DNA from 3 places in the Asanoa ferruginea genome. Region 3 is predicted to be linked to each of the others. Evidence: riboswitches for the same ligand, from Rfam matches in the RefSeq annotation. Region 3 holds a riboswitch; each other region holds the start of a gene.
What was found. A riboswitch is a leader RNA that binds a small molecule or an ion and turns the genes downstream of it on or off. The one in region 3 is predicted to bind cobalamin.
Positions count from the first base shown of each region.

Region 1: linked by a shared signal. The riboswitch ahead of DFJ67_RS21175 (VWA domain-containing protein) and the one ahead of DFJ67_RS27235 (ribonucleoside-diphosphate reductase subunit alpha) in region 3 are both predicted to bind cobalamin.
Region 2: linked by a shared signal. The riboswitch ahead of DFJ67_RS08685 (ABC transporter substrate-binding protein) and the one ahead of DFJ67_RS27235 (ribonucleoside-diphosphate reductase subunit alpha) in region 3 are both predicted to bind cobalamin.

Region 1 covers NZ_QUMQ01000001.1:4,492,718-4,503,022, reverse strand. The annotation lists gene cobN (cobaltochelatase subunit CobN) at 1-839, shown strand, start outside; cobalamin riboswitch at 933-1,103, shown strand; gene DFJ67_RS21175 (VWA domain-containing protein) at 1,163-3,226, shown strand; gene cobO (cob(I)yrinic acid a,c-diamide adenosyltransferase) at 3,231-3,845, shown strand; gene DFJ67_RS21170 (cobyrinic acid a,c-diamide synthase CobB) at 3,839-5,173, shown strand; gene cobI (precorrin-2 C(20)-methyltransferase) at 5,164-5,877, shown strand; gene cobM (precorrin-4 C(11)-methyltransferase) at 5,874-6,674, shown strand; gene cbiE (precorrin-6y C5,15-methyltransferase (decarboxylating) subunit CbiE) at 6,667-7,821, shown strand; gene cobJ (precorrin-3B C(17)-methyltransferase) at 8,138-10,018, shown strand; gene DFJ67_RS21145 (precorrin-8X methylmutase) at 10,015-10,305, shown strand, end outside.
Region 2 covers NZ_QUMQ01000001.1:1,786,111-1,796,415, reverse strand. The annotation lists gene DFJ67_RS08720 (C40 family peptidase) at 1-1,337, opposite strand, end outside; gene mqnE (aminofutalosine synthase MqnE) at 1,557-2,726, shown strand; gene DFJ67_RS08710 (DUF4229 domain-containing protein) at 2,723-2,983, shown strand; gene DFJ67_RS08705 (WD40/YVTN/BNR-like repeat-containing protein) at 3,044-4,084, opposite strand; gene DFJ67_RS08700 (hypothetical protein) at 4,129-4,710, opposite strand; gene DFJ67_RS08695 (ABC transporter ATP-binding protein) at 4,794-5,576, opposite strand; gene DFJ67_RS08690 (FecCD family ABC transporter permease) at 5,573-6,622, opposite strand; gene DFJ67_RS08685 (ABC transporter substrate-binding protein) at 6,619-7,560, opposite strand; cobalamin riboswitch at 7,640-7,790, opposite strand; gene DFJ67_RS08680 (M14 family metallopeptidase) at 7,859-9,733, opposite strand; gene DFJ67_RS08675 (C39 family peptidase) at 9,909-10,305, shown strand, end outside.
Region 3 covers NZ_QUMQ01000001.1:5,807,513-5,817,817, forward strand. The annotation lists gene scpA (methylmalonyl-CoA mutase) at 1-1,813, shown strand, start outside; gene meaB (methylmalonyl Co-A mutase-associated GTPase MeaB) at 1,955-2,959, shown strand; gene DFJ67_RS27230 (short-chain fatty acyl-CoA regulator family protein) at 2,972-4,357, opposite strand; cobalamin riboswitch at 4,513-4,724, shown strand; gene DFJ67_RS27235 (ribonucleoside-diphosphate reductase subunit alpha) at 4,841-7,210, shown strand; gene DFJ67_RS27240 (ribonucleotide-diphosphate reductase subunit beta) at 7,228-8,205, shown strand; gene DFJ67_RS27245 (EAL domain-containing protein) at 8,202-9,443, opposite strand; gene DFJ67_RS27250 (AraC family transcriptional regulator) at 9,523-10,305, opposite strand, start outside.

The sequences.
Region 1 (10,305 bases), 1.3 Mb from region 3:
CGCTGCTCGACGACGCGGTCGCGGCGGTCGCCGCCCTCGACGAACGCGACGAGGACAACTTCGTGCGCGCGCACGCGCTGGCCGACCAGGCCGAGCACGGCGACTGGCGACGGGCGACCACCAGGATCTTCGGTTCCAAGCCGGGCGCGTACGGTGCCGGCCTGTTGCCCTTGATCGACGCCCGCAACTGGCGTGACGATCGCGACCTGGCCGAGGTCTACGCGGTCTGGGGTGGCTACGCCTACGGGCGCGGGCTGGACGGCCGGGCGGCGCGCGGCGACCTCGAGACCGTCTACCGGCGGATGGCGGTCGCGGCCAAGAACGTCGACACCCGCGAGCACGACATCGCCGACTCCGACGACTACTTCCAGTACCACGGCGGCATGGTCGCGATGGTGCGCTCCCTGCGCGGCACCGACCCGGCGGCCTACATCGGCGACTCGCACCGCCCCGATGACGTGCGCACGCGCTCACTGGCGGAAGAGACCAAGCGGGTGTTCCGGGCACGCGTCGTCAACCCGCGCTGGATCGAGGCGATGCGCCGGCACGGCTACAAGGGCGCGTTCGAACTCGCGGCGACGGTCGACTACCTCTTCGGGTACGACGCCACCGCCGGCGTCGTCGACGACTGGATGTATGAGAAGCTCGCCGCCGCCTACGTGCTCGACCCGTCGGTGCGCGAGTTCCTCGACAAGTCCAACCCCTGGGCCCTGCGCGGGATCACCGAGCGGTTGCTGGAGGCCGCCGAGCGCGGCCTGTGGGCATCGCCGGAGCCGGAGACCATCGAAGCGCTGCGTGCGGAATACCTTCGAACTGAAGGGGATCTCGAAGGGAATTAGGTGTTGATCTCGCCGTCCGAAGGACCAGGCGTCGCGGGGGGGGCGGAGCGGGGGCGTGATTCCCCTCCCTTTGACGCGGGCCTGCTGCGTGGGTCAGCATGTTGGGCGAGCGGTGCGGAGGAACCCGGTGCGATTCCGGGGCGGTCCCGCCACTGTCACCGGGGAGCGATCCCTCACCTGATGGTCACGGCCCGAGAGGGTTGGAAGGCCGAGGGGAGCGTCGATCCGGGAGCCAGGACACTCGGCTGCTCGCCGTCGAACCATCGCGGGCGTGGACACCCGCGGAAGGGACTGAGCGCCATGTTGTCGTGCCGGCACACCGGATGAGCACCGCCTACCCGTTCTCCGCCGTCGTCGGCCTGGCCGACCTGCGCCAGGCCCTGCTGCTCAACGCCGTCGCACCGGTGATCGGCGGCGTGCTGGTGCGCGGCGAGAAGGGCACTGCCAAATCGACGATGGTACGCGCCCTCGCCGCACTGCTGCCCGACATCGCAGTGGTCGCCGGCTGCCGGTTCGCCTGCGACCCTGCCGCACCGGACCCTGGTTGTCCCGACGGCCCGCACCCGGCCGGTGATCCGCTGGTGCGCCGTTCCCGGCTGGTCGAGTTGCCGGTCGGCGCCACCGAGGACCGGGTCGTCGGCACACTCGACGTGCAGCGGTTCCTGACCGAGGGCACCAAGGCCTACGAGCCGGGCCTGCTGGCCGCCGCGCACCGCGGCGCGCTCTACGTCGACGAGGTCAACCTGCTCCCCGACCACCTGGTCGACCTGCTGCTCGACTCGGCCGCGATGGGCCGCGCGTTCGTCGAGCGCGACGGCGTCTCGCTCCGACACGCCGCCCGCTTCCTGCTCGTGGGCACGATGAATCCGGAGGAGGGCGAGCCGCGACCGCAACTCGTCGACCGGTTCGGGCTGGTCGTCGAGGTCGGCGCACCCACCGAGCCCGGCGACCGGGCCGAGGTGGTCCGTCGCCGGCTGGCCTACGAGGCCGATCCCGAAGGTTTCGCGGCCCGCTTCGCCGAGGCCGACGCCGACACCGCCGAACGGATCGTCGCGGCCCGGGCCCGGCTGCCCAAGGTCACGCTGCCCGACCCAGCGCTGGACCGGATCGCCCGGATCTGCCTGGCCTACGGGGTCGACGGGCTGCGGGCCGACATCGTCATCGCCCGCACGGCCGTGGCGCTGGCCGCCTGGCGCGACCGGTCGGTCGTCACCGACCGAGAGGTCGACGACGCGGCCCGGCTGGCCCTGCCGCACCGGCGCCGGCGCGACCCGTTCGACCCGCCGGGCGCCGACCAGCAGGCCCTCGACGACGCGCTGGCCCAGGCCGGCGAGTCTGAAGCGCCCGACGGTCCCGGACCCGAGCCGGACGATCCAGGCCCGAACGACGGCGGCGCACGGCCGGACGGCCCGCAGCCGGACGACCGTGGACCAAGCGAAGGCGGTCCTGGACCGGATGACCCGCGGCCTGACGCCGGCGGACCGGGCAGTGGCGGCGCCGCCGCGCCCGACGCCGAGGACCGGCCGGGCGGCGCCCCTGCCACTGCGCCGCCGGCCACGCCCGCCCCAATCGGTGCCACCTACAGGACCCGCACGCTGACCGCCCGATCCCGGGGCCGGTATGGCCACAGTGGACGACGCTCACCCGCCTACGCGGCCCGGGGCCGGGTCGCCGGTTCACGGGCGCCGCGCGGCCGGATCGGCGCCCTGCACCTGCCGGACACCGTGCTAGCCGCCGCCCGCGACCACCTCGTCGAGCGGATCGGGGCCGTGCACCTGCCGGACACCGCGCCGGCCCGCGTCCGCGACCGCCGCGGCCGCCGGATCGTGATCCGGCAGCAGCACCTCCGCGAGGCCGTCCACATCGGACGTGAGGCCAACCTGGTGCTGTTCGTGGTCGACGCGTCGGGTTCGATGGCGGCCCGGCAGCGGATGGCGACCGTCAAGCGGGCGGTGCTGTCGTTGCTCCGCGACGCCTACCAGCGCCGTGACACGGTTGGCATGATCACGTTCCGGGACCGCGACGCGACGACCGTACTGCGGCCCACCGCCAGCCACGAGGTCGGCGTGCGCCGGCTGGCCGATCTGCGCACCGGCGGGCGTACCCCGCTCGCCGCCGGGCTGACCGCCGCCGCGCGCACGCTGGCCGGCGAGCGCCGCCGTGACCCGCTGCGCCGGCCGCTGCTGGTCGTCGTCACCGACGGCCGGTTCACCCGCGGCCCCGATCCGCGCACGGTCGCGCCGGCGCTGGCCGGTGTGCCGAGCGTCGTGGTCGACTGCGAGAGCGGCCCGGTCCGGCTCGGGATGGCACGCACGCTGGCCGGCGCGCTGGACGCCGAATACCTGCCGCTGGCGGCGCTGTCCGCCCGCGCGCTGAAGGCGGTGTGACGACATGCCACAGGGCAAGGTGGAAAGCGTTCCCGACGACGGCCTGACCACCCGCGAGCGGCGGCGGCAGCCACTGCTGGCGGTGCACACCGGCACCGGCAAGGGCAAGTCGACGGCGGCGTTCGGGATGGCGCTGCGGGCCTGGAACGCGGGCTGGCCGATCGTCGTCTTCCAGTTCGTGAAGAGTCCGAAGTGGCGGGTCGGCGAAGAGACGGCGCTGACCGCGCTGGGCGCGCACCACGCGGCCACCGGCGTGGGCGCACCGGTCACCTGGCACAAGATGGGCGAGGGCTGGTCGTGGCTGGCCCGGCCGGGCGACGAGCGCGACCACGCGGCCGAGGCCGCCGAGGGCTGGGCGCAGGTCAAGCGCGACCTGGCCGCCGAGCGTTACCGGTTCTATGTGCTCGACGAGTTCACGTACCCGATGAAATGGGGTTGGGTCGACGTCGACGAGGTGGTGGCGACGCTCGGCGCGCGGCCCGGCAACCAGCACGTGCTCGTCACCGGGCGCGACGCGGCGCCCGCGCTGATCGAGGCGGCCGACCTGGTCACCGAGATGACCAAGGTCAAGCACCCGATGGACGCCGGCCGCAAGGGACAGCAGGGCATCGAGTGGTAGCCACGCCGCGGATCGTGGTGGCGGCGCCGGGCTCCGGCCACGGCAAGACCACCGTCGCCGGCGGGCTGATGGCGGCGTTCACGGCGCGCGGACAAGCCGTGGCCGGCTTCAAGGTCGGCCCGGATTACATCGACCCCGGCTATCACGCGCTGGCCAGCGGCCGGCCCGCGCGCAACCTCGACCCGGTCATGGTCGGCACCGAGCGGATCGCACCGCTGTTCGCGCACGGTGCCGCCGGGGCCGACCTCGCCATCGTCGAGGGCGTGATGGGGCTGTTCGACGGCCGGGCGCACGCCGGTGAGCATGGCTCGACCGCGCAGGTCGCGAAGCTGCTGTCGGCGCCGGTGCTGCTGGTGGTCGACGGTTCCGCGGTCGGTCGCTCGGTCGCCGCGCTGGTGCACGGTTTCCGCGGCTTCGACCCGACGCTGCGGCTGGCCGGGGTGATCCTCAACAAGGTCGGCTCCGACCGGCACGAGGCGATCCTGCGCGAGGCGCTGGAGGAGACCGGCACGCCCGTGCTCGGCGTGCTGCGCCGCAGCGACGCGGTGGCCGCGCCGTCCCGGCATCTTGGCCTGGTGCCCGTCGTGGAACGCCGCGCCGAGGCGACTTCGGCGATGTCCGCGCTGGCTTCGCTGATCGTGTCCAGTGTGGACCTCGACGCCGTCGCGGCGGCCGCCGCTTCCGCGCCGCCTCTCGTGGTCGAGCCGTGGTCGCCGCCAACAGTCGAGGTGGCGCGGCGGCCGGTGGTCGCGGTCGCCGGTGGTCCGGCGTTCAGTTTCGGCTATACGGAGACGATTGAGCTGCTGACGGCGGCCGGCGCGGATGTCGTCACCGTTGACCCGCTGCACGACGAGGCCCTGCCGCCCGGTGCCGCGGCGCTGGTGGTCGGCGGCGGTTTCCCCGAGGTGTATGCGGCCGAGCTCTCAGCCAACCGGTTGCTGCGGACGGCGGTGGCGGGCCTGGCGGCGGCCGGTGCCCCGATCGTGGCCGAGTGCGCCGGCCTGCTCTGGCTGGCCCAGACGCTCGACGGCGCGCCGATGTGCGGCGTGCTGCCCGCCGACGCGGAGATGACGGGCAAGCTCACCCTCGGCTACCGCGACGCGGTGGCGATCTCACCGAGTTGGCTGGCGCCGGTCGGCACCCGGGTCACCGGGCACGAGTTCCACCGGACGGCGACCACCCCCGGTTTCGGCGCGGCGCCGGCGTGGGCCTGGCGCGAGCGGCCGGCCGAAGGCTTCGTGGCGGGCAACGTGCACGCCTCCTATCTGCACCTGCACTGGGCGGGGACGCCCGAGATCGCGGAACGGCTGGTGGCGGCATGCGCCTGATCGGAGTCGGTGTCGGGCCCGGTGATCCGGAGCTGATGACCCTCAAGGGGGTACGCGCCCTGGCCACCGCCGGCCGGGTGTTCGTGCCGGTCCTGGACCCCGCCGATCTCGGGCGGGCGGAGGCGACCGTGCGGGCACACGCCGCACACGACCGGATCGAGCGGCTGGTGTTCGCGCTCAACGAGCGGGAGGACGCCGGGCGGCGGGAGCGCTACTGGGACGCGGCCGGCCGCCGGGTCGCCGACTGGTTGCGGGAGACCGGCGGCACGGCCGCGTTCGCGACGATCGGCGACCCCAACGTGTACGCCACCTTCGGCTACCTGGCTTCGACCGTGCGCGCCCTGGTGCCGTCGGTCGAGGTTTCCACCATCCCGGGGATCACCGCGATGCAGGCGCTGGCCGCGGCGGCCGGACGACCGCTGGTCGAGGGCGGCGAGGAACTCGTGCTGCTCCCGATGGCCCGCGGCGACCTGGCTCCGCTGCACGAGGCGCTGGCGCGCGACGCCACCGTCGTGGTCTACAAGGGCGGCCGGCACATGGCCGCGATCGCCGAGGCGGCGGCCGGGCGGGGCGCCGTGGTCGGCACCCACCTCGGGCTGCCCGACGAGAAGGTGCAGCCGCTCGACGCGGTCGACGGCGCACTGCCATACCTGGCGACGGTGCTCATCCCGGCCGTACGCCATCGACGGGGAGGAAAGCTGTGACCGGTCGGGTGACGTTCGTCGGCGCCGGTCCGGGCGCCGCCGACCTGATGACCCTGCGGGCGGCCCGCCGGCTGGCCGAGGCCGACGTGGTGGTCTGGGCGTCCAGCCTGGTCGCCGCCGAGGTGCTCGACCACGTGCGACCGGGCGCCGAGGTGGTCGACTCGGCGGCCGTCCCGCTGGAGGCAGTCGTCGCCATCTACCACCGCGCCGCCGCCGAGGGCCTGCGCGTGGTCCGCCTGCACTCCGGCGACCCGAGCCTGTGGGGCGCGGTCGCCGAGCAGCTCGACGCCTGCGCCGGGCTCGACCTGACCACCGAGATCGTGCCCGGCGTCTCCGCGTTCGCCGCGGTCGCGGCCGCCGCCGGCCGCGAGCTGACCGTGCCCGAGGTGGCCCAGTCGGTGATCCTGACCCGGCTCGAGGGCGGCAAGACCCCGATGCCGGATGGCGAGCGGATCGCCGACTTCGCCCGGCACGGCACCACGATGGCCGTGTTCCTGTCGGCCGCGCGCGCCAAGCAGCTCGCGGAGCAGCTCGTCGACGGGGGCTACCCGCCGGAGACGCCGGTCGTGGTGGGTTCGCGGGTGAGCTGGCCCGACGAGCTGCTGGCCTGGTGCACGATCGGCACGCTGGCCGAGACGGTCCGCGCGCACAAGCTGTGGAAGCACACGCTGTTCCTGGTCGGCCCGGCGCTGGCCGCCCACGGCACGCGCAGCCACCTCTACCACCCGGGCCACTTCCACGGCCACCGCCGGGCCGACCCGGCCGCCCGCGACGAGCTGAAGTCCCGCCGTGGCTGAGGTAACGGTCTTCGGCTACGACGGCAGCCCCCTGCCATCGGCGGTGTCGTCGGCGACGCTGCTGGTCGGCGGCGCTCGACACCTCTCGGCCGTCGAGTCATCCGCCGAACGCGTCGTCATGGGCGACGTCGGTGCCGCCCTGGCCCGAGTCACTGGCCACAATGGACCGGTCGCGGTGCTGGCCAGCGGCGACCCGGGCTTCTTCGGCATCGTCCGCGCGCTGCGCCGGGCCGGCGTCGACCCGATCGTCCAACCGGCGGTGTCATCGGTCGCCCAGGCGTTCGCGCGTCTCGGCCTGCCCTGGGACGACGCGGTCGTGGTGTCCGCACACGGGCGCGACGGCGGCCTGCGGCGAGCGGCCAACATCTGTCGCGCCTACCCGAAGGTCGCCGTGCTGACCGGCCCGGGCGCGGAGCCGCCCGCGCTGGCGGCGGCCTTGGAGGGCTGGTCCCGGCGGGTGATCGTCGCGTCCCGCCTCGGCACACCCGAGGAGCGGCTGACCGGCCCCGACGGCGACTGGGCCGAGCCCAACGTGGTGATCTCACTGGCCGGCGACCTTTCCAGCGGCCCGGCGGGCTGGCTGGCCGGCGGGGTCCGGGTGCCGGACGGCTGGGCGCTGCCCGAGGACGCGTTCCACCACCGCAACTCGATGATCACAAAGGCCGAGGTGCGGGCGGTCGCCCTGCCCCGCCTGCGCCCGGCACCAGGCACGCTGGTCTGGGACGTCGGCACCGGCTCCGGCTCGGTCGCGGTCGAGTGCGCCCGGTTCGGCGCCGCGGCCGTCGCCGTCGACCGCGACCCGGCCGCGGCCGACCTGGCCCGCGCCAACGCCGCCCGGCACGGCGTCGAGGTGCGGGTGGAGGCGGGGGCGGCACCGGCCGCACTCGCCGACCTGCCCGACCCCGACGCGGTCTTCGTCGGCGGCGGCGGCCCCGACGTGCTCGCCGCAGTGCTCGCCCGCCGCCCGACCAATGTGGTGGCCGCGTTCGCGGCGCTGGAACCGGTCGGACCAGCCGCCGACGCGCTTGCCGCGGCGGGCTACGCGACTGGCGGCGTGCAGGTGCAGGCAAACCGCTTGGCGGAAATCGCCGGCCGGCACCGCCTGGCCGCGACCAACCCGGTCACGCTGGTATGGGGGTCCCGATGATCGGCGCAGTGGCACCTACGGCGGCCGACCGCCGACCGGCCGCGACCAACTCCGTCACGCCCACGTGGGGGTCACGATGATCGGCGTACTGGCACCCACGGCGGCCGACCGCCGACCGGCCGCGACCAACTCCGTCACGCCCACGTGGGGGTCACGATGATCGGTGCACTGGCACCCACGGCGGCCGACCGCCGACCGGCCGCGACCAACTCCGTCACGCCCACGTGGGGGTCACGATGATCGGTGCACTGGCACCCACGGCGGCCGACCGCCGACCGGCCGCGACCAACTCCGTCACGCCGGCGTGGGGGTCACGATGATCGGCGTAGTGGCGCCGACGGCGGCTGGGCGCCGGCTGGCCGCGCGGCTCGCCGAGGCGTGGTCCGACGAGGTGCGCACCCACGACGGCTCGGTGCGCGAACAGCTCGCCGCAGCCTGGGCGGGCAGCAACGTCGTGGTGTGTTTCTTGGCCACCGGGGCGACGGTCCGACTGATCGCGCCGCTGCTTGCCGACAAGCACACCGACCCCGGCGTCGTCTGCGTCGACGAGGCGGGCCGGTTCGCGGTCGCGCTGACCGGCGGACACGACGGCGGGGCCAACGACGCGGCCTGCCGGATCGGTGCGCTGCTCGGTGCCGAGCCGGTCATCACCACCGCCACCGACAGCTTGGGCCTGCCACCACTCGACACCTTCGGCGCCGACCTGGGCTTCCGCCTGGCCGACCCATCGCCGGTCGCTCGGGTGACCAGGGCATTGCTCGACGGCTCGGGCGCGATCGTGATCGCCGATGCGACCTGGCCGGTTCCCCCACTGCCCAGCGGTGACCGCGCCGCCGCGCCAATCGCTCCTGACGGGAGCGACGCGACCACGCCCGCTCCGCGGCTGCCGGCCGGCAAAAGAGGCCCCATCCGCGAGGCCGTCACCGACCAGACCCACGCGACCACGCCCGTTCCGCCGCCTCCGGCTGGCGAAAGGGACCCCATCCGGGGAGCCGTCACGGCCAGCGAAGCTGGTCCGGTGCGGCTGGTCGTCTCTGATCGGGCCGATGCGACCGGTGATCTCGTCTACCGGCCGCCGTCGTTGGTGGTCGGGGTCGGCGCGAGTCGCGGCGTCACCGCCGAAGCCGTCGCCGGCGTCGTGGACGCGGCCCTGGCCGCCGGCGGGCTCGACCCTGCGTCCGTGCGCGCATTGGCCACCGTGGACCTCAAGGCCGACGAGGCCGGCATCCTCGCGCTGGCCGCGGAGCGCGGCTGGCCACTGCTCACCTTCCCCGCCCAAGAGCTCGCCACCGAAGACGTGCCGACCCCGTCCGAGGTCGTACGCGCCGCGGTCGGCACGCCGAGCGTGGCCGAGGCCGCCGCGCTCCGGGCCGCGCGCGACGCCGGCAGGAGCGCGCAGCTGGTGGTGCCGAAACAGGTCACCCCGACCGCGACCGCCGCCGTCGCCCGGTTGACGCCGCGCGGCCGGCTCACGATCATCGGCATCGGCCCGGGCGCCGAGGATCTGCGCACCCCGCGGGCCACCGCCGCGCTGCGGAGGGCGTCGGTGGTCGTCGGCCTGGACCAATACGTGGACCAGGTGCGCCACCTCCTCTCCCCCGGCGCCAGGATCGTCGCGTCCGTGCTGGGCGAGGAGTCCAAGCGCGCCCGGGAGGCCGTCGAACTGGCCACCGAAGGGCACGCCGTCGCGTTGATCGGCTCCGGGGACGCCGGCCTCTACGCGATGGCGTCGCCAGCGCTCGAACTGGCCGGCGCCGACGTCGAGGTCGACGCGGTGCCCGGGGTGACCGCCGCCCTCGCCGCCGCCGCGTTGCTGGGCGCGCCACTCGGCCACGACCACGCCTACATCTCGCTGTCGGACCTGCACACGCCCTGGCCAGTGATCGTCGAGCGGCTCCGCGCGGTGGCCGCCGCCGACCTGGTCGCCTGCCTCTACAACCCGCGCAGCAAGACCCGCGTTGCCCAGTTCGCCGAGTCGCTGGAGATCCTCAGCAAACACCGGCCGCCGGACACCCCGGTCGGCGTGGTCCGCGACGCATCCCGGCCCGGCCAGCGGGTGCACCGAACCACGCTCGCCGAGCTGTCATCCAATCCGTCCATCGTGGACATGCGGTCGGTGGTGCTGGTCGGCTCCAGCCGGACCCGGCTGGTGGCCGGGCGAATGGTCACACCGCGGGAGTACGCGTGGCTGTCGTGAAGCGCACCGTGCACCCGATCGAGGCCGAGTCCTACCGGATCCTGCGCGCCGAGGCCGACACCACCGGGCTGCCGCCGCACACCCGCGACGTGGTCGAGCGGGTCATCCACACCACCGCCGACCCGGCCTGGCAAGACGACCTGGTCACCGACGAGGAGGCGCTCACGGCCGGCGTCAAAGCGCTGGCGGCCAATAACCCGCTGGTCACCGACGTGACGATGGTCGCCGCCGGAGTGACGGCCTACCCCGCCACGTGTCTGGTCGCCGCGACAGCGACAGCCGACCTG
Region 2 (10,305 bases), 4.0 Mb from region 3:
GTCGGCGGCTTGGTCGGTGGCTTCGTCGGCGGCTTGGTCGGCGGCCGCGTCGTCTCGACCGGCGGCGTCGGCGGCTTGGTCGTTGGCGGCTTCGTCGTCGGCGGGGTGGTCGGCCCCGTCGGCACGGCCGGGAAGACCCGGGTCGCCGCGTAGAACCGCGACCACCACACCGTCGACACCTTCACCACATCGCCGGTGGTCGGCGCGTGCACCATCTTGCCGTTGCCGAGGTACATCCCGACGTGGTGCACGGTCTGCCAGCTCGACCCCGAGGCGAAGAAGAGCAGGTCGCCGGGGAGCAGCGCCGACTGCGGCACGCTCTGCATCCGGGTCGCGTAGTACTGGTCGCGGGCGACCCGGGGCAACTGGTAGTAGCCGGCCGACCGGTAGGACGCCCACATCAGGCCCGAGCAGTCGAACGAGTTGGGACCCTCGGCCGCCCACACGTAGGGGTCGCCGAGCTGGGCCAGCGCGTAGCGGACCGCCTTCATCGCCTTGTCGTTGGCCTTCATCCCGGCGACGCTCTCGCCGGAGATGTAGCGGCCGCCGAGCTTCTGCTCCTCGGCCTCCTGGTCACGCTCGTAGGCCTCGACCGCGTCGATGTTGTCGGCCCGCAGCGCGCGCAGCGCGTCTTCCTTGGTCTTGCGGGTCTTCTCCAGCGTGCCGACCTGGTCGGCGAGCTGCTGGTGCTTGGTCTGCATCGCGGCGTAGTAGGCGGTGGCGTTCTGCTCGGCGACCCGGGCCTGCTCGACCGCGTCACCGGCGACCTCCGGGTGCGGCACGGCCGAGCGGCCGGTCAGCAACCGGTTGAGGGTGTCGAAATCCTGCATGTCGCGGTCGTAGACGCCGGGCGGCAGTGCCGCCGCGGCCTTGAGCGCGTCGCCGGCCGCGCTGTCGGCGCTGCGCTGCGCCGCGGCCAACTCGTCGCGCATCTGCCGCAGGTTGGTGTCGGCCAGGTCGAGGTCGGTGGCGGCCTGGTCACGCTGCTGCTGGAGCTCGAGCACCTGCTCGCCGAGCAGCGAGACCTCGGTGGCGCTGGCGTTGATCCGGGCCGCCAGCGGACCGCTCGCCGCGGGCGACGGCACCTGCGGCAGGCTGGTCACCGGCTGCTGGCCGGGGAGTTGCACGACGCCGGCCGGCACCGGTCGGGCGCCCGAGTCGGGCACGGTGTTGGGCAACGGGGGGTCGGCGACCCGAAGGTCGGCGAACGCGGGGCTGCCGAAGCCGGCGGCCGCGGCCGCGGTCGCCGTCAGCAGCGCGGCCCACGCCACCGGTCTGAGCACCCGCAACTGGTTGCTCTGCGGGTTGCCGTGGCGGTTGGGCTGCGGGCGGGTCATGATCCTCCCCGGTTGTCGCGTTGTGACGACCGATCACCGTGCGGGGACGTTACGCATCGGCTGGGTGCCGAGCGACCCTCTGGTGTAACTCGTCACACTCGTTACTACCGCAAAACTGTGGCGACTGTCGATGGCAGCAGCGGTAACGAGACGCTGAGAGCCGGTGAACGGTTGTGGCCCAGCGGTGATCATTCGTCGGCTACACGTACGCTCGCCTGCATGGACGAGGCACGTAAGCACGAGCTTGAGGAAAAGGTCTACGCCGGGATCCGACTTTCCAGGCAGGACGGTGTGGATCTCTACGAGTCCGACGATCTGGCCTGGCTCGGTCGGCTGGCGCACCACAAGCGCACGGAGCTCAACGGCGACCGGGTGATGTTCAACATCAACCGGCACCTCAACCTGACCAACGTCTGTTCGGCAAGCTGCGCCTACTGCTCGTTCCAGCGCAAGCCGGGCGAGAAAGACGCCTACACGATGCGCATCGACGAGGCCGTCCGCAAGGCCAAGGAGATGGAGAACGAGCAGCTCACCGAGCTGCACATCGTCAACGGCCTGCACCCGACGCTGCCCTGGCGCTACTACCCCAAGGTGCTGCGCGAGCTGAAGGCGGCGCTGCCCAACGTCAACCTCAAGTGCTTCACGGCGACCGAGGTGCAGTGGTTCGAGAAGATCAGCGGGCTGACCGCCGACGCGATCCTCGACGAGCTGATGGACGCCGGCCTCGAGTCGCTCACCGGCGGCGGCGCGGAGATCTTCGACTGGGAGGTCCGCCAGCACATCGTCGACCACGAGTGCCACTGGGAAGACTGGTCGCGGATCCACAAGCTGGCACACAGCAAGGGCATGAAGACCCCCGCCACCATGTTGTACGGACACATCGAGGAGCCGCGGCACCGCGTCGACCACGTCATGCGGCTGCGTGAGCTCCAGGACGAGACCGGCGGTTTCGCAGTCTTCATCCCGTTGCGCTACCAGCACGACTTCGTCGACGCCAAAGACGGCAAGATCCGCAACAAGCTGCAAGCGCGCACCACGATGGCCGCGCCGGCCGAGTCGCTCAAGACGTTCGCGGTGTCCCGGCTGATGTTCGACAACGTGCCGCACGTGAAGTGCTTCTGGGTGATGCACGGCCTGTCGGTCGCGCAACTCTCGCTCAACTTCGGCGTCGACGACCTCGACGGCTCGGTCGTCGAATACAAGATCACGCACGACGCCGACTCCTACGGCACGCCCAACACCATGCACCGCGAAGACCTGCTCAACCTGATCTGGGACGCCGGCTTCCAGCCGGTCGAGCGGGACACCCGCTACAACGTCGTCCGCGAATACGACGGCCCGCCGTCGCTCGCCGACCGCCGCGCCCACCCGCAGGACGTGATGTCGTGACCCCCGCCGTCAAATACACGCTGGCCCGGCTCGGGCTCTTCGTCGTCGTCTTCGCGGCGCTGATCCCGGTGCCGATGGACATCTTCTTGAAGCTGATCGTGGCGCTGGTCTTCTCGGCCGGTGTCTCGTTCTTCTTCCTGCGGGCCTGGCGCGACCAGATGGCGCAGCAGTTGGCCGACAAGGTCGACAAGCGTCGCACCGAGAAGGCCAAGCTGCGCACCGCGTTGGCCGGCGACGAAGAGCCGACCCAGAGCTGAAGTTAGTAAGGGCCCCTTTTGCCGCGAAAAGCGGTAATAAGGGGCCCTTCCTTTCACCAGCTAGAAGCGGAGTCGGGCGATCCGACCCTGCTCGCCGGAGGCGTAACAGACCGCGAGGCCGGCACATTCGACGGCGTCGAAGCTGCCGGAGTCGAAGAGCGACCAATGCCGGCCGCCGTCGTAGCTGACGTCGCTGCCGGTCGGGCCGACCGCGAGCACCGGGCCGAGGCGGGTCATCCAGGCCGCGCCGGAGCGGTATTCGCCGGGCTCGCGAGAGGCCGGCCGCCAGGTGCGGCCGCCGTCGCCGGTGATCGCGGCGCCCGACGGAGCCGCGTCGGGGACCGCGTAGTCGCCGCCGACCGCCACGCCGTGGTCACGGTCGCGGAACGCCAGCGAGTAGATCCCCGCCGACGGGCCGCTCGGGATCGGGCTGTCGGTGGCCTTCCAGGTGCGGCCGAGATCGTCGCTGCGGAACACCCGTGCGGTCGCGCCGCCGCCGGTGGCGAAGTAGGCACGGCCGCCGGCCGAGACCAGGCAGGTGCCGCTGGCCGCGAACGCGAATTCGCCGGGCAGCGCGGCCGGCATGCCGGCCGGTGAGACGACCGACCAGGAGCGGCCGGCGTCGTTGGTGGCCAGGATGCGGAACTTGCCGTCGACCGGGTCGGACAGGGCCAGCCCGTGCCGCTCGTCGAGGAACGTCAGGCAGTCGTAGAACGCGGCCGGGTCGGTGTTGCGGAAGGCCTCCGTCCACGTGCGACCCCCGTCGGCGGTGCGGTAGACACGCGAGTCTTCACCGGTGCCGATCGACAGCGCCACCGCGCGGCGGGCGTCGAACGCCTCGATGTCGCGAAACTCGAGGGTCGCCGTGTCGGGCGGCCCGACCGACTCCCACGTGCGGCCGCCGTTGACGGTGCGCAGCACGGTGCCCTGGCTGCCGCTGGCCCAGACCGTGCCGGCGCTGACCACCGACAGGCCGCGGAGCCGGGCGGTGCTGCCGGTCGGCGAGAGGTCCCAGGACGGCGACGGGGTTGCCGTGAAGCCGGCCGAGACGGCGAGCACGCCCAGTGAGACGGCGGCCATCGACGCTTTTCGCATCCACATGTCGATCGAACTTACTCTCGATCAGCGCCCGTGGATATATACCGTTACCTCCACGCCCGGTCGGCCAGGCCGCTGAGCCGGGCCAGCGCTTTGCCCCGCGATCCGAGCGCGCAGAGGCTGCCGAGGAGCAGGTTCTTGTCGCGGTCAGCGGGTTGCAGGTCGCCCAGGATCCGCTTGGAGCCGTCGGCGCCGGAGCCCCGGGTCCAGCCGTTGTTGTCGAAGAAGTGGATCCGCTCGATGGCCTCTTTGAGGGCCGCACTGCGGGTGTCGGCGGTGACCTCGCCGGTCGTCAGGTTGACGGCCCGGGTCTGCATCGCCCACCCGAGCAGCGGGGTCGCCTCCGACTCGATCGCGGCGAAGACGCCGTGCCGAAGCGAGGTGTGTACGTCGTCGTAGTCGGGCAGGAAGGCGAGCACGGCGTGTTCGCGTCCGGGGTTGGGACCGGTGGTGAACTGGCCCCGGAGCGCGAACACGATGCTGTCACCCAGGCCGCCGCGCAGGACGGGCTGGAGGGCGTGGGTGCCGGCCTGTTGGATCACCCACGCGGCCGCCATTTCGGCGGCGTCGTGCAGAGGGGTGTGGTCGTCGATAGGCACCCATGCGGTGCGGTGCGGAAAAACGCTCACAGACTCAGACGGTAACCACGAAACCGGTCGAACTTCATGAATAACCACTAACCATCTTGGACAATTTCGGCTGACCGGATGGACTACCTCGGTGCGACCCGGACGGGAACCACGAGGGGGCCGTCCTCGCCGTCGATGACCTTGACCCGGGCCTTGTAGAAGCGCGACAGGATCTCCTCGGTCAGCACCTCGCGCGCGGTGCCGGCGGCGACCACCGCACCGTCGGCGAGCAACACCAGGCGGTCGGCGTAACCGCCGGCGATCGACAGGTCGTGCATCGTGGCCAGCACGGTCAGCCCCTGGTCGCGGCGCAGCGTGTCGACCAACTCCAGCACCTCCTGCTGGTGGCCGATGTCGAGGGCGCTGGTCGGCTCGTCGAGCAGCAGCAGCGACGGCTCCTGCGCGAGCGCCCGGGCCAGGAACACCCGCTGCCGCTCGCCGCCGGAGAGGGTGTCGAGTTCGCGGTCGCCGAAACCGGCGAGGTCGAGGCGGTCGAGCAGCGCGGTCACGGCGGCGAGGTCGGCGGCCGACTCGCGGCCGAGCAACGAGACGAAGGGGGTACGCCCGAGCAGCACGTAGTCGAACACCGACATTCCGGGCGGGACCACCGGCGTCTGCGCGACGGTGGCCACCATGCGGGCCCGGGTGCGGCGGCGCAGCCGCTCGAGCGGGGTACCCATGAGGGAGACCGCGCCGCCCGTGGGTAGCAGGCCGCCGATCGCGCGCAGCAGCGTCGACTTGCCGGCGCCGTTGGGCCCGATCACCGCCACCCACGAACCGGCCTCGACGGTGAGGTCGACGCCGCGCAGGATGGCCGCCTTACCGAGCGTGACGTGCAGGTCCCGCACCTCGATCGCCGGTGTCATGTGATCACCCGTTTCGCGGTGCGCAGCACCAGCACGAAGAACGGGCCGCCGACGAACGCGGTGACCACACCGATCGGGATCTCGGCCGGCGCCGCGAATGTGCGGCCGGCCAGGTCGGCCAGGGCCAGGAAAGCGGCGCCGAATAGCATCGACAGCGGCAGGATGGCCCGGTAGCTGGTGCCGGTGAGCATCCGCACGATGTGCGGCACGACGATGCCGACGAAACCGATCAGGCCCGACACCGAGACCGCGGCCGCGGTGCCCAGCGAGGCGGCGGCGATCAGGATGTAGCGCGACCGTTGCGGGTGCAGGCCCAGGCCGCTCGCCTCGTCGTCGCCGACCGACAGCACGTCGAGTTCGCGCCGCAGGGCGAGCACCACGACGGTGGTGACGATGGCGTAGGGCAGCAGCAACCGCACCTCGTGCCAGCCGTTGGTGGCCAGCCGCCCGAGCAACCACGAGTAGATCGCCCGGATGTCGTCGGCGTTGCGCTGCATCAGATAGGTCTGCCCGGCGGCCAGGAACGCCGACACCGCGACGCCGGCCAGGATCAGCGACGCGGGCGTCCGGTCGCGCCCGGCCACCCCGAGCAGATAGGTCAGCGCGACCGCGATGAGCGCACCACCAAACGCCGCCAGGGGTACGCTCGGCGGCAGCGCGCCAATGTCCATATCGGAGCCGCGCAGCGCCACGACCGCGGTGACCGCGAGCCCGGCACCGGCCGCCGCGCCCAGCAGGTAGGGATCGGCCAGCGGGTTGCGGAACGCGCCCTGATAGCAACCGCCGGCCAGGGCCAGCATCGCGCCGGCGAGCAGCCCGAGCACCACCCGCGGCAGCCTTAGCTGCAACAGGATCGCGGCGTCGCGCTCCGACAGACCACTGTGGATGTTGACGCCCGGGATCAGGTCGACCAGCTCGGCGGCGACCCCGCCGGGCGGCAGCGAGACCGGGCCGAACGCGAGCCCGGCGATGGCCGCGACCACCACGGCGACGACGCCGCAGAGCAGCCACGGCCACCGTACGCCAGGAAGTCTCCGGGTTTTCAGGCCGGCACCTTCGACACCGCGTCGACGATCTGGCGGAGCAGGTCGACGGTGCGCGGACCCCAGCGGGAGGCGATGTCGTCGTTGAGCCCGACGATTTGCCCCGACTTAACGGCCGTGATGCCCGACCAGCCGGGCCGCGCCTTGACGCTGTCGGCGTTCTGCTGGCAGCACACCGTGTCGGCCAGGAAGATCAGGTCGGGGTCGGCCTTGACCAGTGACTCGGCCGAGAGCTGCGGGTAGCCGCCCTTGCTGCCGTCGGCGTCGGCCGGGTCGGCGATGTTCTCGAGGCCGAGCTGCGCGAACAGCGAGCCGACGAAGGTCTTCGAGGTCAGCGAGTAGAGCTCGGGGCCGAGCTCGTAGTAGTAGGTCAGCTTCGTGCTGCGCTGCGGCACGTCCTTGACCAACTTGTCCACGTCGGTCCGCATCTGCTTCGCGAGATCCTCGGCGGCCGGCCGGTTGCCGGTGAGCGCCCCGATGTCGGTGATCTGCCGATACGTGTCGTCGAGCGTCTTGCCGGCCGGCGCGACGTACACCGGAATCTTGAGTTGGCGCAGTTGCGCGACGACGTTGTTCATGTCGTTGGACAGCACCACCAGGTCGGGCGACTTCCCGGCGATCGCCTCGGCGTTGGGCTGGAACGCCGACAGGTCGCTCTTCGGCGCGTTGGCCGGGAAGTTCGACTGGTCGTCGACCGCGACCACCTGCGGGCCGGCGCCGATCGCGAAGAGCACCTCGGTCGCGGTCGGCGACAGCGCGACGATCTTCGTGGGCTTGGTGGCGACGGTGAGATCACCGACGGTGACCGGGAAGTCGGGGGTGGCGCTGACGTTGGTGTCCGGCGGGGTGCCGCCGTTCTCGGTGCTGCCACCGTCGCCGCAGCCGGCGAGGAGCAGGGCCGCGCCAAGGGCGGCGGCGACGATTCGGGCCTGATATCGCATGGGGTGCCTCCTGTCGGTCGAGGTCTGGTGCTTCGCCGACAGGGGTTGCGCCCGCCCGCGAGGCGCCCTTCCTCGAGAGCGCTGGTTCGCGACCTGGGCAGGCGACCTGGCTCGTCCCCGTCTCGTCGCGGGGCATCGCAGTTGCGGGACAGCGCCGGAGTCACACCGGCTTCGCTGCGGTCGGTCGCGAGCACGGTAACCCACTGGTCACCATGGTCGGGAGGGCGATCGATCGGCCGTTAGCTACGACACCGGCGCCCCGCGGTTGCCCACGGGACGCCGGTGCCCTGCGAAAACGTCAGCTCTGGGTGATCAGGACGTCGTCGACGCCCGCCTCGACCAGGCTGGCGGTCGACGCGTCGGCCGCCTCGATCAGGATCCGCACCGACTGGCCGGCATACGCCGACAGGTTGGCGCTGGCCGTCGCCCACGCGCCGTTGCGGTTGGTGGCCGCACCGGCCTGGCTGAACACGGCCGTCGTGCCGCCGTTGTGCACGACGCTGACCCGGAAGAAGTCAGCCGACGACGCGTTGGTGCCGTGCGCGAGATACCACGACAGGCTCAGCGTCAGCGTTCCGCTGGCGGGGAGGGTGATCGGCCCCGAGCGGATGCTGGTCGTGCCGCCGTCGACGTCGAAGTCGCCCGCTGCGGTGCCGGCCGACGCGCCGGTGACCAGGTCGTTGGTGCCGCTGACGGTGGTGCCGAGTTGCTTGGTGCCGCTCGACGTGGTCGCGGCCGGGTCGCCGCGGACCCACTGGCCGCTGGTGGCGGTGTCGGTGGCCGACGGGTTGGTGGTCCAGCCGTTGGCCGCCTCGAAGGTGTCGGAGTAGACCGTCGTGCCGCCGCCTCCGCCACCGCAGTACTGCGCCTGCTTGTTGATCGCCCGGTAGGGGCAGTCCGCGTACTCGGAGAGCAGCAGGACCGCTTCCCGGTTGCGGCTGGTCTGCGCCGGGATCACCTCGTCGGGCGGGTAGAAGCCGCCGCCGCTGGCCGAACCGGGATACATCTCGAAGGTGTAGGCCCAGATCTTGTGGGTCGCCCACAGCCAGTCGAGGCTGTCACCGTCGGTGATGTAGAGGTCCGACGACTGCTCCGGCGTGTAGCCGTTGGTCGCCGCCATCTGCTGACCGATGGTGGCGAACGTGTTGTAGTCGTCGGTGGTCATGCCGGTCGCCGTGTTGGCGGTGGTGTAGCCGTAGGGCCAGAGCACGAGCTGTGAGTAGGTGTGGAAGTCGATGTTGGCCTTGATCTGCTGCTGGCCACCGACCACCCGGCTGTTGACGAAGTCGCGCAGGGCCCGGGTCTCCGGCGCGCTGAACGCCGACGGGCCGCGGTAGGTCTCCGAGCTGGTGGTCCCGGACGAGCCGCCGCAGCAACCGAAGTTGTAGCCCCAGTTGCGGTTGAGGTCGGTGCCCACATTGGACGAACCGGCGTTCGGCTGCCGGTTCTTCCGCCAGCTCCGGTAGGACCCGGTGGCGATGTCGTACTCGCTGCCGTCGGGGTTGACCGTCGGGACGACCCAGATCTCCCGGCTGTTGACCAGGTTGGTGATCCGGGAGTCGGTGCCGTAGTTGTCGGTGAAGAGGTTGAGCACGTAGATCGCCATCTCGACGGTCAGGTGCTCGCGGGCGTGCTGCTGCGCGTTGAACAGGATCTCCGGCTCGGCCTCGTCGGTGTTGACGTTGTCGGAGATCTTCACGGCCATCAGGTCGCGGCCTTCGTACGAGCTACCGATCGACAGCTTGCGCGCGATCGTCGGGTGGTCGGCGACGACCTGGTTGACCACGGCGGTCAGTTCCGCGTAGTCGTGGTAGGCCGAGTCGGCGGGCGGGAACGCCTGCGCCGTCGGCCCGCCGCTGACCGCGGGCGGCGCCGCCGCCTTCTCCAGGGTGAAGCCGAGCCGTTGGATGGCGCTGGCTTCGGCTCCAGTGGCGGTGACGTTGAGGACGCCGTGCTCGACGTAGTCGATCGAGGCACCGGTGCCGGCGACCGCGTTGCGGTCGGCGAGGGTCTTCGGGCCGAGCACGCGGTATTCGGCCGAGGCCGGTGCCGCTGCGTCGCCACCGGGCGGCGGTTTGGCCGCGACCGGGTTGGCCGAGGCGACGAGCAGGCCGACGACCGCGGTGCCGACCAGAGCGGCCAGGGTGCGTCGTCGACCCAGACGGATGGCCATGCATGACCTCCAGGGGGTTGGTGGAGGAACGTTGGACGAACCTCACCACCCGACCCATGGTCATATCAATATGGGTCTTTGTGCTGGCCCATGCCAACGGGATCATCCCGCCGGCAATGAACTTCAGCGAAACGAACTCTGGTGAAACTTCCTTTCGGCAGCGATAGTGACAGCCATGAACGCATCAGCGCGGGCGGCCGTCGCGGTTTTCGGCGCGGTTGCCTTGATTGCCGGGTTCTCGGCACCGGCCGGAGCCGCCACCTCGACGCCCGTCCATGACGAGCAGATCACCTACCAGGGCTGGTCGACCTATCGCGACTGGCGCACCGGCACGCACCAGGGCACCCTGGCGCTGCCGGGCATTCCGGGCGTTCCCGGCCTACAGGGCGGCGTGACCATCCTGCGTCCACAGGGGACCACCGACTACACCGATCCGCACACCGGGGTGACCCGGAGCTGGAACTACGCGACGTGGACCTCGCCGAAACGCGACGTCGGCTTCGACGCGAGCGAGCTGGTCGCGTCATGGAACGCCGAGACACCGCGCGGCACCTGGATCCAGATCGAGATGC
Region 3 (10,305 bases):
CGGTGACGTCGGCATGGCCGGGGTCGCGATCGACTCCATCTATGACATGCGGCAGCTCTTCGACGGCATCCCGCTCGACAGGATGAGCGTGTCGATGACGATGAACGGGGCCGTGCTGCCGGTGCTGGCGCTCTACGTCGTCGCCGCCGAGGAGCAGGGCGTCGCGCCGGAGCAGCTTTCCGGGACCATCCAGAACGACATCCTCAAAGAGTTCATGGTCCGCAACACCTACATCTATCCACCGGCGCCGTCGATGCGGATCATCTCCGACATCTTCGCTTACACCTCGCAGCGGATGCCGCGGTTCAACTCCATCTCGATCTCCGGCTACCACATCCAGGAGGCCGGTGCGACCGCCGACCTGGAACTGGCCTACACGCTGGCCGACGGCGTCGAATACCTGCGCGCCGGGCGTGACGCGGGCCTCGACGTCGACGCGTTCGCACCGCGGCTCTCGTTCTTCTGGGCGATCGGCATGAACTTCTTCATGGAGGTCGCCAAGCTCCGCGCCGGGCGGCTGCTGTGGGCCAAACTGGTCAAGGAGTTCAACCCCAGCAACCCCAAATCGCTCAGCCTGCGTACGCACTGCCAGACGTCCGGTTGGTCGTTGACCGCGCAGGACGTGTTCAACAACGTGATGCGCACCTGCGTCGAGGCGATGGCCGCCACCCAGGGCCACACCCAGTCGCTGCACACCAACGCGCTCGACGAGGCGCTGGCCCTGCCGACCGACTTCTCCGCGCGGATCGCCCGCAACACCCAGTTGCTGTTGCAGCAGGAGTCCGGCACGACCCGGGCGATCGACCCGTGGGGCGGCAGCTACTACGTCGAACGGTTGACCCACGACCTGGCGGCCCGCGCCTGGGAGCACATCTCCGAGGTCGAAGCCGCCGGCGGGATGGCCCGCGCGATCGACGAGGGCATCCCGAAGCTGCGCGTCGAGGAGGCCGCCGCCCGCACCCAGGCGCGGATCGACTCCGGCCGGCAGCCGGTGATCGGCGTCAACAAATACCGCGTCGACAGCGACGAGCCGATCGAGGTGCTCAAGGTCGACAACCGGGCGGTCCGGGCCAGCCAGATCGAGAAGCTGCGCCGGCTGCGCGCCGAACGCGACGACGACGCCTGCCGGGCCGCGCTGGAGGCTTTGACCCGCGGCGCGGCGGCGGCCGTCGAGGGCACGCGCGGGCCCGGCCTGGAACAGAACCTGCTCGCGCTGGCCATCGACGCCGCCCGCGCCAAGGCGACCGTCGGCGAGATCTCCGATGCGCTGGAAACGGTGTACGGGCGGCACACCGCGCGGATCCGCACCATCTCCGGCGTCTACCGGCAGGAGGCCGGCGAGGTGTCCAACATCGAGAAAGCTCGGGCGGCCGCGGCGGCCTTCGCCGAGGCCGAGGGCCGCCAGCCGCGCATCCTGGTCGCCAAGATGGGCCAGGACGGCCACGACCGCGGCCAGAAGGTGGTCGCGACCGCGTTCGCCGACCTCGGCTTCGACGTCGACGTGGGCCCGCTGTTCTCGACGCCGGCCGAGGTGGCCCGCCAGGCCGTGGAGGCCGACGTGCACGTGGTCGGCGTCAACTCGCTGGCGGCCGGGCACCTGACCCTGGTGCCGGCGCTGCGCGACGAACTCGCCGCCCTCGACCGCCCCGACATCATGATCATTGTCGGTGGCGTCGTGCCGCCACAGGACTACCCGGCACTGCGCGAGGCCGGCGCCGCGGCGATCTACGCACCGGGCACGGTCCTCGCCGACGCCGCGATCGAGCTTCTCGCCGACATGTCCGCCCGCCTCGGCCACCCGCAGGCCGCATGAGCGGCCGCGAGCGCGGTCAGCTCGGTCGCTTGCGGTCTTGCCGGGGCTCGCGAAGCGGGGTCCGGGCGTGAGCGAGCGGAGCGAGCGCGGTCAGCTCGGTCGCTTGCCGTCTTGCCGGGCCTCGCGAAGCGGGGCCCGGGCATGACCGCTCCCGCGGTCGACGTGGAGAAGCTGGCCGCCGGCGTGCGGGCCGGGGCCACCGCATCGGTCGCTCGGGCGATCACCCTGGTCGAGTCGACGCGGCAGGACCATCGGGCTCGCGCCCAGGAGCTGCTGACGCTGCTGATGCCCGACGCCGGTGGCGCGCGGCGGCTCGGTGTCAGCGGCGTGCCCGGCGTCGGGAAGTCCACCTTCATCGACGCGCTCGGTAGCCAGCTCACCGGCGCCGGCCACCGGGTCGCCGTGCTCGCCGTCGACCCCTCGTCGACCCGCAGCGGCGGCAGCATCCTCGGCGACAAGACCCGGATGGCGCGGCTGGCCGTCGACGAGGCCGCGTTCGTCCGCCCGTCGCCGACCGCCGGCACGCTCGGCGGCGTCGCCAACGCCACCCGCGAGGCGATCGTCGTCGTCGAGGCGGCCGGCTATGACGTGGTCATCGTCGAGACGGTCGGCGTCGGCCAGTCCGAGGTCACCGTCGCCGAGATGGTCGACACGTTCCTGTTGCTCACGCTCGCCCGCACCGGCGACCAGCTCCAGGGCATCAAGAAGGGCGTGCTCGAACTCGCCGACGTCATCGCGGTCAACAAGGCCGACGGTCCACATGCGACCGAAGCGGCCAAGGCGGCCCGCGAGCTGTCCTCGGCGCTGCGGCTGCTGAGACAACCCGACGACGCCTGGCAACCGCCCGTGCTCACCTGCAGCGGCCTCGATGGTGACGGCATCGCCGAGCTGTGGGAACAGGTCGGCCGGCACCACGAATGGCTGGCCGCTTCCGGCGACCTCGACCGGCGCCGAGGTGCGCAGCAGGTGGCCTGGATGTGGTCGACGATAAGGGCGCGACTGCTCGACCAACTGCGCCACCACGCCGACGTCGCCACCCTCGCACCCGCCCTGGAAGCCAAGGTCCGCGACGGCGGCCTCACCCCGGCCGCAGCCGCCGACGAGATCCTCGCGGTCTTCACGAAGCCGGGCCACCCTGTCCCATAGCCACCTACCCAGTTACTCCATCGCGTAGGGCGCGAACCGGGACCGGCCCGGATCTGCACGCAGCGACGCTCCGATCGCCGGGAACGCCCGTTGCGGGCACGCCGGGCGTTCGCAGACCTTGCAACCGGGCCCGATCGGTGTTCGGGCGGCGGGGTTGTTGAGGTCGAGACCGTCGGCATAAACCAGCCGCGACGCGTGCCGCAGGTCGCAGCCGAGCCCGATCGCGAAGGCCTGGGTGGGCGAACCGTAGCCGCCGGTGTGCCGGGACACCGTGCGGGCCACCCACAGATATCCCCGCCCGTCCGGCATCTCCGCGAGCTGCGCGCGAATCGTGCCCGGCTCCGCGAACGCGGCGTAGATATTCCACAGTGGACACGAACCGCCCACCTTGGAGAAGTGGAAGTCGGTCGCCGACTGCCGCTTGGAGATGTTGCCCGCACGGTCGACCCGCACGAAGAAGAACGGCACGCCCCGGGCCTGCGGCCGTTGCAGCGTGCTGAGCCGGTGCGCGATGGTCTCGAAACCGACCCGGAACCGCCGCCGCAGCAGGTCGATGTCGTAGCGCAGCTCCTCGGCCGCGTCCCGGAACTGTTGGTAGGGCAGGATCGTCGCGCCGGCGAAATAGCTGGACAGCCCGATCCGGGCCAACTTCCTGGTGTCGTCGTCGACCAAGTCCGCGTCCGCGACGATCCGGTCGATCTCGTCTGCCGCCTCGATGGTGGCCAGGTGGGCCGCGAGCTGGAACGCCCGCTGACCGGGCGACAGCAGGGGCGACAACGACAGCGTCCGGGTCCCCGGGTCGAAGCGGCGCTTGAGCTCGGCGCCGTCCCCCTCCGGCAACTCCTCGACACCGATCCGGTGCCGGTCGGCCAGATAGGCGACCAGCTCGCGCGTGGTCAGGCCGGCCCGGGCGAACAGCGCCTCGGCCGCGGTGTCGAGCAGGTCGAAGTAGTTGCGGTTGGCATAGAACAGATCGCGGACCTCTTCGTACGCCGTCGGTGGTGCGCCAGAAAAGATCTGCCCGGCGATCGACTCGCTGCGCGCCAGTTCGCGACGGTAGCGGCTGTGCAACTCGACGACGAAGCGGGCGACGGCCGGCATCGTGGTGGTCAGCTCGCGCGCCTCGGCGAGAGTGACCGGCTCGCCGGCGCCAGGGTCACCGAAGACGTCGCGCAGTTGCGCCACGAGCCGGTCGGCGGCTTCGGCGGAGAACTCCCGAGGATCGACGCCATACGCCGAAACCAGCCGCAACAGCACCGGGGAGGTCAGCGGCCGCTGATCGGACTCGATCTGGTTGACATAGCTGGCCGAGATACCGAGCGCCCGCGCGAGCGCGGCCTGGGTGAGCGCCCGCTGCTCGCGGAAGCGCCGCAGCCGAACGCCCATCCGCGGTGCCACCGATCGCCCTCCTTCGCAACCAACACACGACCTGACATGGGCCTGTGCGCGTTGTGAAGGCTAGCCGTCGGCGGCGGAGACACGGAAGGTGACGTGACCCACCGCGACACGCCGACACATCATCTGGTGTTGGTGTTTCGCAGTGGCACCCATATATGGTGTCTCTCGCAGCTGGTTCGCCCCGCAAGGGTCGAGGCAACAGGGAACCCGGTGTGAAACCGGGACTGCCCCGCAGCGGTGAGTGGGAACGACCGCCGTCAACGAAGCACTGGGCCCGGGCCTGGGAAGCGACGGTCAGTAGGAAGCGCCGGCAACGCCGCCGGTGACGCCCGCGAGTCCGAAGACCTGCCAGCGCGCCGCACGCCAACCGCGTGTGGCGGTCGAAGGCCGCGTGGGACGGTCGACGCCGAAGGCTGGCCCGGACAGGGCCGGCGGCGTCTCCCTGCGCGTCCGACGACCATCTGGGCGTGAGGAGGGGGACCGATGACGGTCACGCAGGAAAAGACGGCCGTGCCGGAGCAGCGCCGGCACGTGATGCAGGTGCGCAAGCGCAACGGCGATCTGGAAGCGGTCGACGTCAACAAGATCGTCAGAGCCGTCGAGCGCTGGGTGGGCGACCTCGACGAGGTTGACCCGATGCGGGTGGCGACCAAGACGATCAGCGGGCTCTACGACGGTGCCACCACCGCCGAGCTCGACAAGCTGTCGATCCAGACCGCCGCCGAGCTGATCGGCGAGGAGCCGCAGTATTCGCGGCTGGCCGCGCGGTTGCTGGCCGCCTATGTGGACAAAGAGGTGCGCGGCCAGGGTGTCGCGAGCTTCAGCCAGTCGATCCGCTACGCCTTTGACCAGGGGCTGATCGGCGACGAGACCGCCGCGTTCGTCGCCGCCAACGCGCGCAAGCTGGACGACGCCGTCGACCCGGCCGGTGACCAGCGCTTCGAATACTTCGGCCTGCGTACGGTCGCCGACCGCTATCTGCTCCGCCACCCGCAGACCCGCCTCAATGTCGAGACCCCGCAGTATTGGCTGCTGCGCGTCGCGTGTGGCCTGTCCACCACGCCGGCCGAGGCGATCGGGTTCTACCGCCTGATGTCGAGCCTGGCCTACCTGCCCAGCTCGCCGACACTGTTCAACTCGGGCACCCGGCACACCCAGATGTCGTCGTGCTTCCTGGTCGACTCGCCGCGCGACGAGCTCGACTCCATCTACGAGCGCTACCACCAGGTGGCGAAGCTCTCGAAGTTTTCCGGCGGGATCGGCATTTCGTGGAGCAGGGTGCGCGGCCGGGGCGCGCTGATCCGGGGCACCAACGGCAAGTCCAACGGGATCGTGCCGTTCCTGAAGACCCTCGACGCCGGCGTCGCCGCGGTCAACCAGGGCGGCCGGCGCAAGGGCGCCGCGTGCGTCTACCTCGAGCCGTGGCACCCCGACGTCGAGGAGTTCCTGGAGCTGCGCGACAACACCGGTGAGGACTCCCGGCGTACGCACAACCTCAACCTCGCCAACTGGATCCCCGACGAGTTCATGCGCCGCGTCGAGGCCGACGAGGACTGGTCGCTGATCGACCCATCCGACGCGCCGGAGCTGCCCGACCTGTTCGGCGAGGCGTTCGACGACGCCTACCGGGCCGCCGAGAAGAAGGCCGTCAAGACGGTCAAGGCCCGCGACCTCTACGGCCGGATGATGCGCACGCTCGCGCAGACCGGCAACGGCTGGATCACCTTCAAGGACCGGTCGAACGAGCTGTCCAATCAGACCGGCGCGCCGGGCAACAGCATCCACCTGTCCAACCTGTGCACCGAGATCCTCGAGGTCAACTCCGACGAGGAGACCGCGGTCTGCAACCTCGGCTCGATCAACGTGGGCGCCCACCTCGACGCCGATGGGATCGACTGGGAGCGGCTGCGCGCCACGGTCCGCACCGCGGTGGTGTTCCTCGACCGGGTCATCGACATCAACTACTACCCGTCGGCGCAGGCGGCGGCGTCGAACCCGCGCTGGCGTCCGGTCGGCCTCGGGCTGATGGGCCTGCAGGACGTGTTCTTCGCGCGGCGGCTGCCGTTCGACTCCGACGCGGCCAAGGAGCTGTCGACCCGGATCCAGGAGGAGATCCTGCTGACCGCGCTGGAGACCTCCGCCGGCCTGGCCGAGGAGTTCGGCGCGCACCCGGCCTTCGCGGAGACCCGCGCGGCGCAGGGCGACCTGCACCCGGACCTGTGGGGCGCGACGCCCACCCAGACCGAGCGGTGGGCGGCCTTGAAAACGCGGATCGCGGCGAACGGCTTGCGCAACTCGCTGCTGGTCGCGATCGCGCCGACGGCCACCATCGCGTCGATCGCCGGCTGCTACGAGTGCATCGAGCCGCAGGTGTCCAACCTCTTCAAGCGCGAGACCATTTCCGGCGAGTTCATGCAGATCAACACCTATCTGGTACGTGAACTGAAGGCGCTCGGCCTGTGGACCGCACCGATCCGCGAGCGGATCAAGCGCGCCGAAGGCTCGGTGCAGGACATCGCCGAACTGCCGGCCGACGTCCGCGACCTGTTCCGCACCGCGTGGGAGTTGCCGCAGCGGGCGCTGATCGACCTGGCCGCCGCCCGGGCGCCCTTCATCGACCAGTCGCAGTCGCTCAACCTGTTCCTGAGCGCGCCGACCATCGGCAAGCTCTCCTCGATGTATCTCTACGCCTGGAAAGCCGGGCTGAAGACCACCTATTACCTCCGGTCGCGCCCCGCGACCCGGATTCAGCAGGCCACCGTGGCGATCACGACGCTGCCGACCGTCGTCACCGATGCCGAGGCGTTGGCCTGCTCCCTGGAAAACCCCGAAAGCTGCGAGGCCTGCCAGTGACTCTGCTCGACCCCGGTATGGATCTGACCCTGCGACCCATGCGCTACCCGGCGTTCTTCGACCGCTTCAGGGACGCCATCAAGAACACCTGGACGGTTGAAGAGGTCGACCTGCACACCGACCTCGCCGACCTGGCCAAGCTGTCACCGGCCGAGCGGCACCTGGTCTCGCGGCTGGTCGCCTTCTTCGCGACCGGTGACACGATCGTGGCCAACAACCTGGTGCTCAACCTCTACCAGCACGTCAACTCGCCCGAAGGGCGGCTCTACCTGTCGCGGCAGCTCTTCGAAGAAGCCGTACACGTGCAGTTTTATCTCAATCTGCTGGACACCTATGTGCCCGACGAGCAGGAGCGGTTCGAAGCGTTCGCCGCGGTGGAGAACATTCCGTCGATCCGGCGCAAGGCGGAGTTCTGTTTCCAGTGGATCGACTCGGTCTTCGCGTTGCGCGAGCTGAAGACCCGCGACGACCGCCGGGCGTTCCTGCTCAACCTGATCTGCTTCGCCGCCTGCATCGAGGGGCTGTTCTTCTACGGCGCTTTCGCGTACGTGTATTTCCTGCGCTCACGCGGGTTGCTGCACGGGCTGGCGTCGGGCACCAACTGGGTGTTCCGCGACGAGTCGATGCACATGGCGTTCGCGTTCGACGTGGTCGACGTCGTGCGCGCCGAGGAGCCGGACCTCTTCGACGACGAGATGGCCGCGTCGGTGCGGCGGATGCTGGCCGAGGCGGTCGACTGCGAGGCGCAGTTCGCCGAGGATCTGCTGGGCGGGGGAGTGCCCGGCCTGTCCGCCACCGACATGCGCACCTATCTCGAGCACGTGGCCGACCGGCGGCTGGCCCAGCTCGGCCTGCCCGAGCTCTACGGCGCGAAGAATCCGTTCGACTTCATGGCGTTGCAGGACGTGCAGGAGCTGTCGAACTTCTTCGAGCGCAAGGTTTCGGCCTATCAGGTCGGGGTGACCGGCTCGGTCACCTTCGACGACGATTTCTAGTCGATCGGTTCGTTCTTGACCCTGCTGACGAGTGGGAGCGTGGCTTCGACGACGCGGTCCCACTCGTGGCAGGTGCCGGCGTCGAAGGTGGCGTCGCCGGTCGGGTGCCGGCGCTGCCGGGCGAAGACGCCGCTGCCGTAGTGGGTGCCGACCAGCAGGGTGGTCCGCTCCTCGCGCAGCGGGTCGTCGGCGGCGAGCGGGATGCCGCGCACCCGGCCGCCGGGGCTGAACGGCACGCCGTGGCCGATCAGGAAGACCTCGATGCCGCGGCTGGTCAGGAACGCGTAGGTGATCGGGCTGTCGGGGGCCAGGAAGCGCAGGTCGCCGATGTTGACGACCAGAATCGCCGGCCCAGTGGCGCGCGCCGCCTGTTCCTCGATGCCGGCCAACATCGCTTGGAGTTGGCTCGCGCTGGTCCGGTCCACCGGTTCGATCAGCGCGAGCACGTCGTAGGGCGTCGCCCGGGCGACCGGCCGCGGGCCCACCCGGGCGAGCGGCTGGTCCGACGGGCGGATGTCGCGCGGCAGCGGTCCCGGCCGGCCGAACAGCCAACCCTGCGCGTACGTCGCGCCGAGCGAGCGCGCCACGTCGACGTGCTCGGGTCGCTCGACGCCCTCGGCCACGATCTGCGCACCGCGCCGGCGCGCGTCGTCGAGGACGGCGTTGACCACGTGCGAGTCGGGTGAGGTGCTCTGGATGATCGACCGGTCCAGCTTGATCACGTCGGGGTTGATCAGCGGCATCGCGGCCAGGCTGGCCGGGTCGACGCCGATGTCGTCGAGCGCGATCCGGGCGGTCTTGCGGCGGGCGTCGCCCACGGCGTCGAGCAACCCGGCGGGCCGGCGGGTGACGGCCTTCTCGGTGATCTCTATGACGACGTTGTTGTCGGCCATCAGCTCGGCGTACGCCGGAGCGACTCCGTCGGTTTCGTTGGTGAGGGTGTCCGGGTTGAGGTTGACGAACAGCGCCAGCCCGGGCATCGCCGCTTCGCGGAACGCCTCGGTCGCCGCCGTCGCGCACAGCTCGTCGAACTCGGCCGACCGGCCCGCTTCGGCGGCGGCCTCGAACAGCGCGGCCGGGGTGCGCAGCCGACCCTCGGGCCCGCGGGCGAACGCCTCGTAACCGACCGGTCGCTGGTCGACGAGGGAGACCACCGGCTGAAACTCCGGCTCGATCAGGTGCTCCCGCATGATGTCGTCGAACTCTTCGTCGGGTGGCAGCTCAACCTCGAAGCCCATACCTTCGAGCCTGCTCGGCACGGTCGCCGGATAGCCACCGAATCGACCGAACCGAATCCTCTGATATCGCGATCAAACGCTAAGGAGGCGACATTTCGGTCGGGGCTCGCCGGAAATGCCGGCGATACTCGCGCGGGCTCATGCCGGTCTGGGCGCGGAACCGGCGGTTGAAGTGGGACAGGTTGGGATAGCCGCTGGCGACCGCGATCGCGCTGACCGCCGCGTCCGACTCGAGCAGCCGCCGCGCCGCCTCGGCCAACCGCACGTCGTTGACGTAGTCGGTGAACGTGCGGCCGACCTGCCGCCGGAAGAACCGGCTGAACGCGTCGGGCGTCATCGCGACCAACTCGGCGGCCCGGCCGACCGAGACCTCGTCGGCGTAGTCGCGGCGGATCATCCCGATCACCCGGTCGAGCCGGCCCCGGGCGGTGGCGTCGACCCCGGTCACCAGCGACCGGGTCGCGAGGGTCTCGGCGGGCTGCTCGGCCAGCGACACCAGGATGTCGAGCAGCGCGAGGGTGCGCCGGGCGGGTCGCAGGCCGGCGATCGCCACCATCGCGCCGGCCGCGGCCTCGGCGCCCGCGCCGCTGAAAGCCAGCCCGTGCCGTGCGGCGGCGAGCATCCGGGCCGTGCCGTGGAACTCGGGGCGCTCGAAGAACGCGTCGTGCTGGAACTGGAGGGTCACCGCCTCGTGCCAGCCGGCCGCCGCCGACTCCCAGGTGTGCGGCGTGTCGCCGCCGACCAGCACGAGGTCGCCCGGGCCGTAGTCGGCGACCCGGTCACCCACATACCGGCGGCCTTCGCCGGCCACGATCAGGGTGAGCTCGTACTCCGGGTGGTAGTGCCAGTCGAAGCCGAAGCG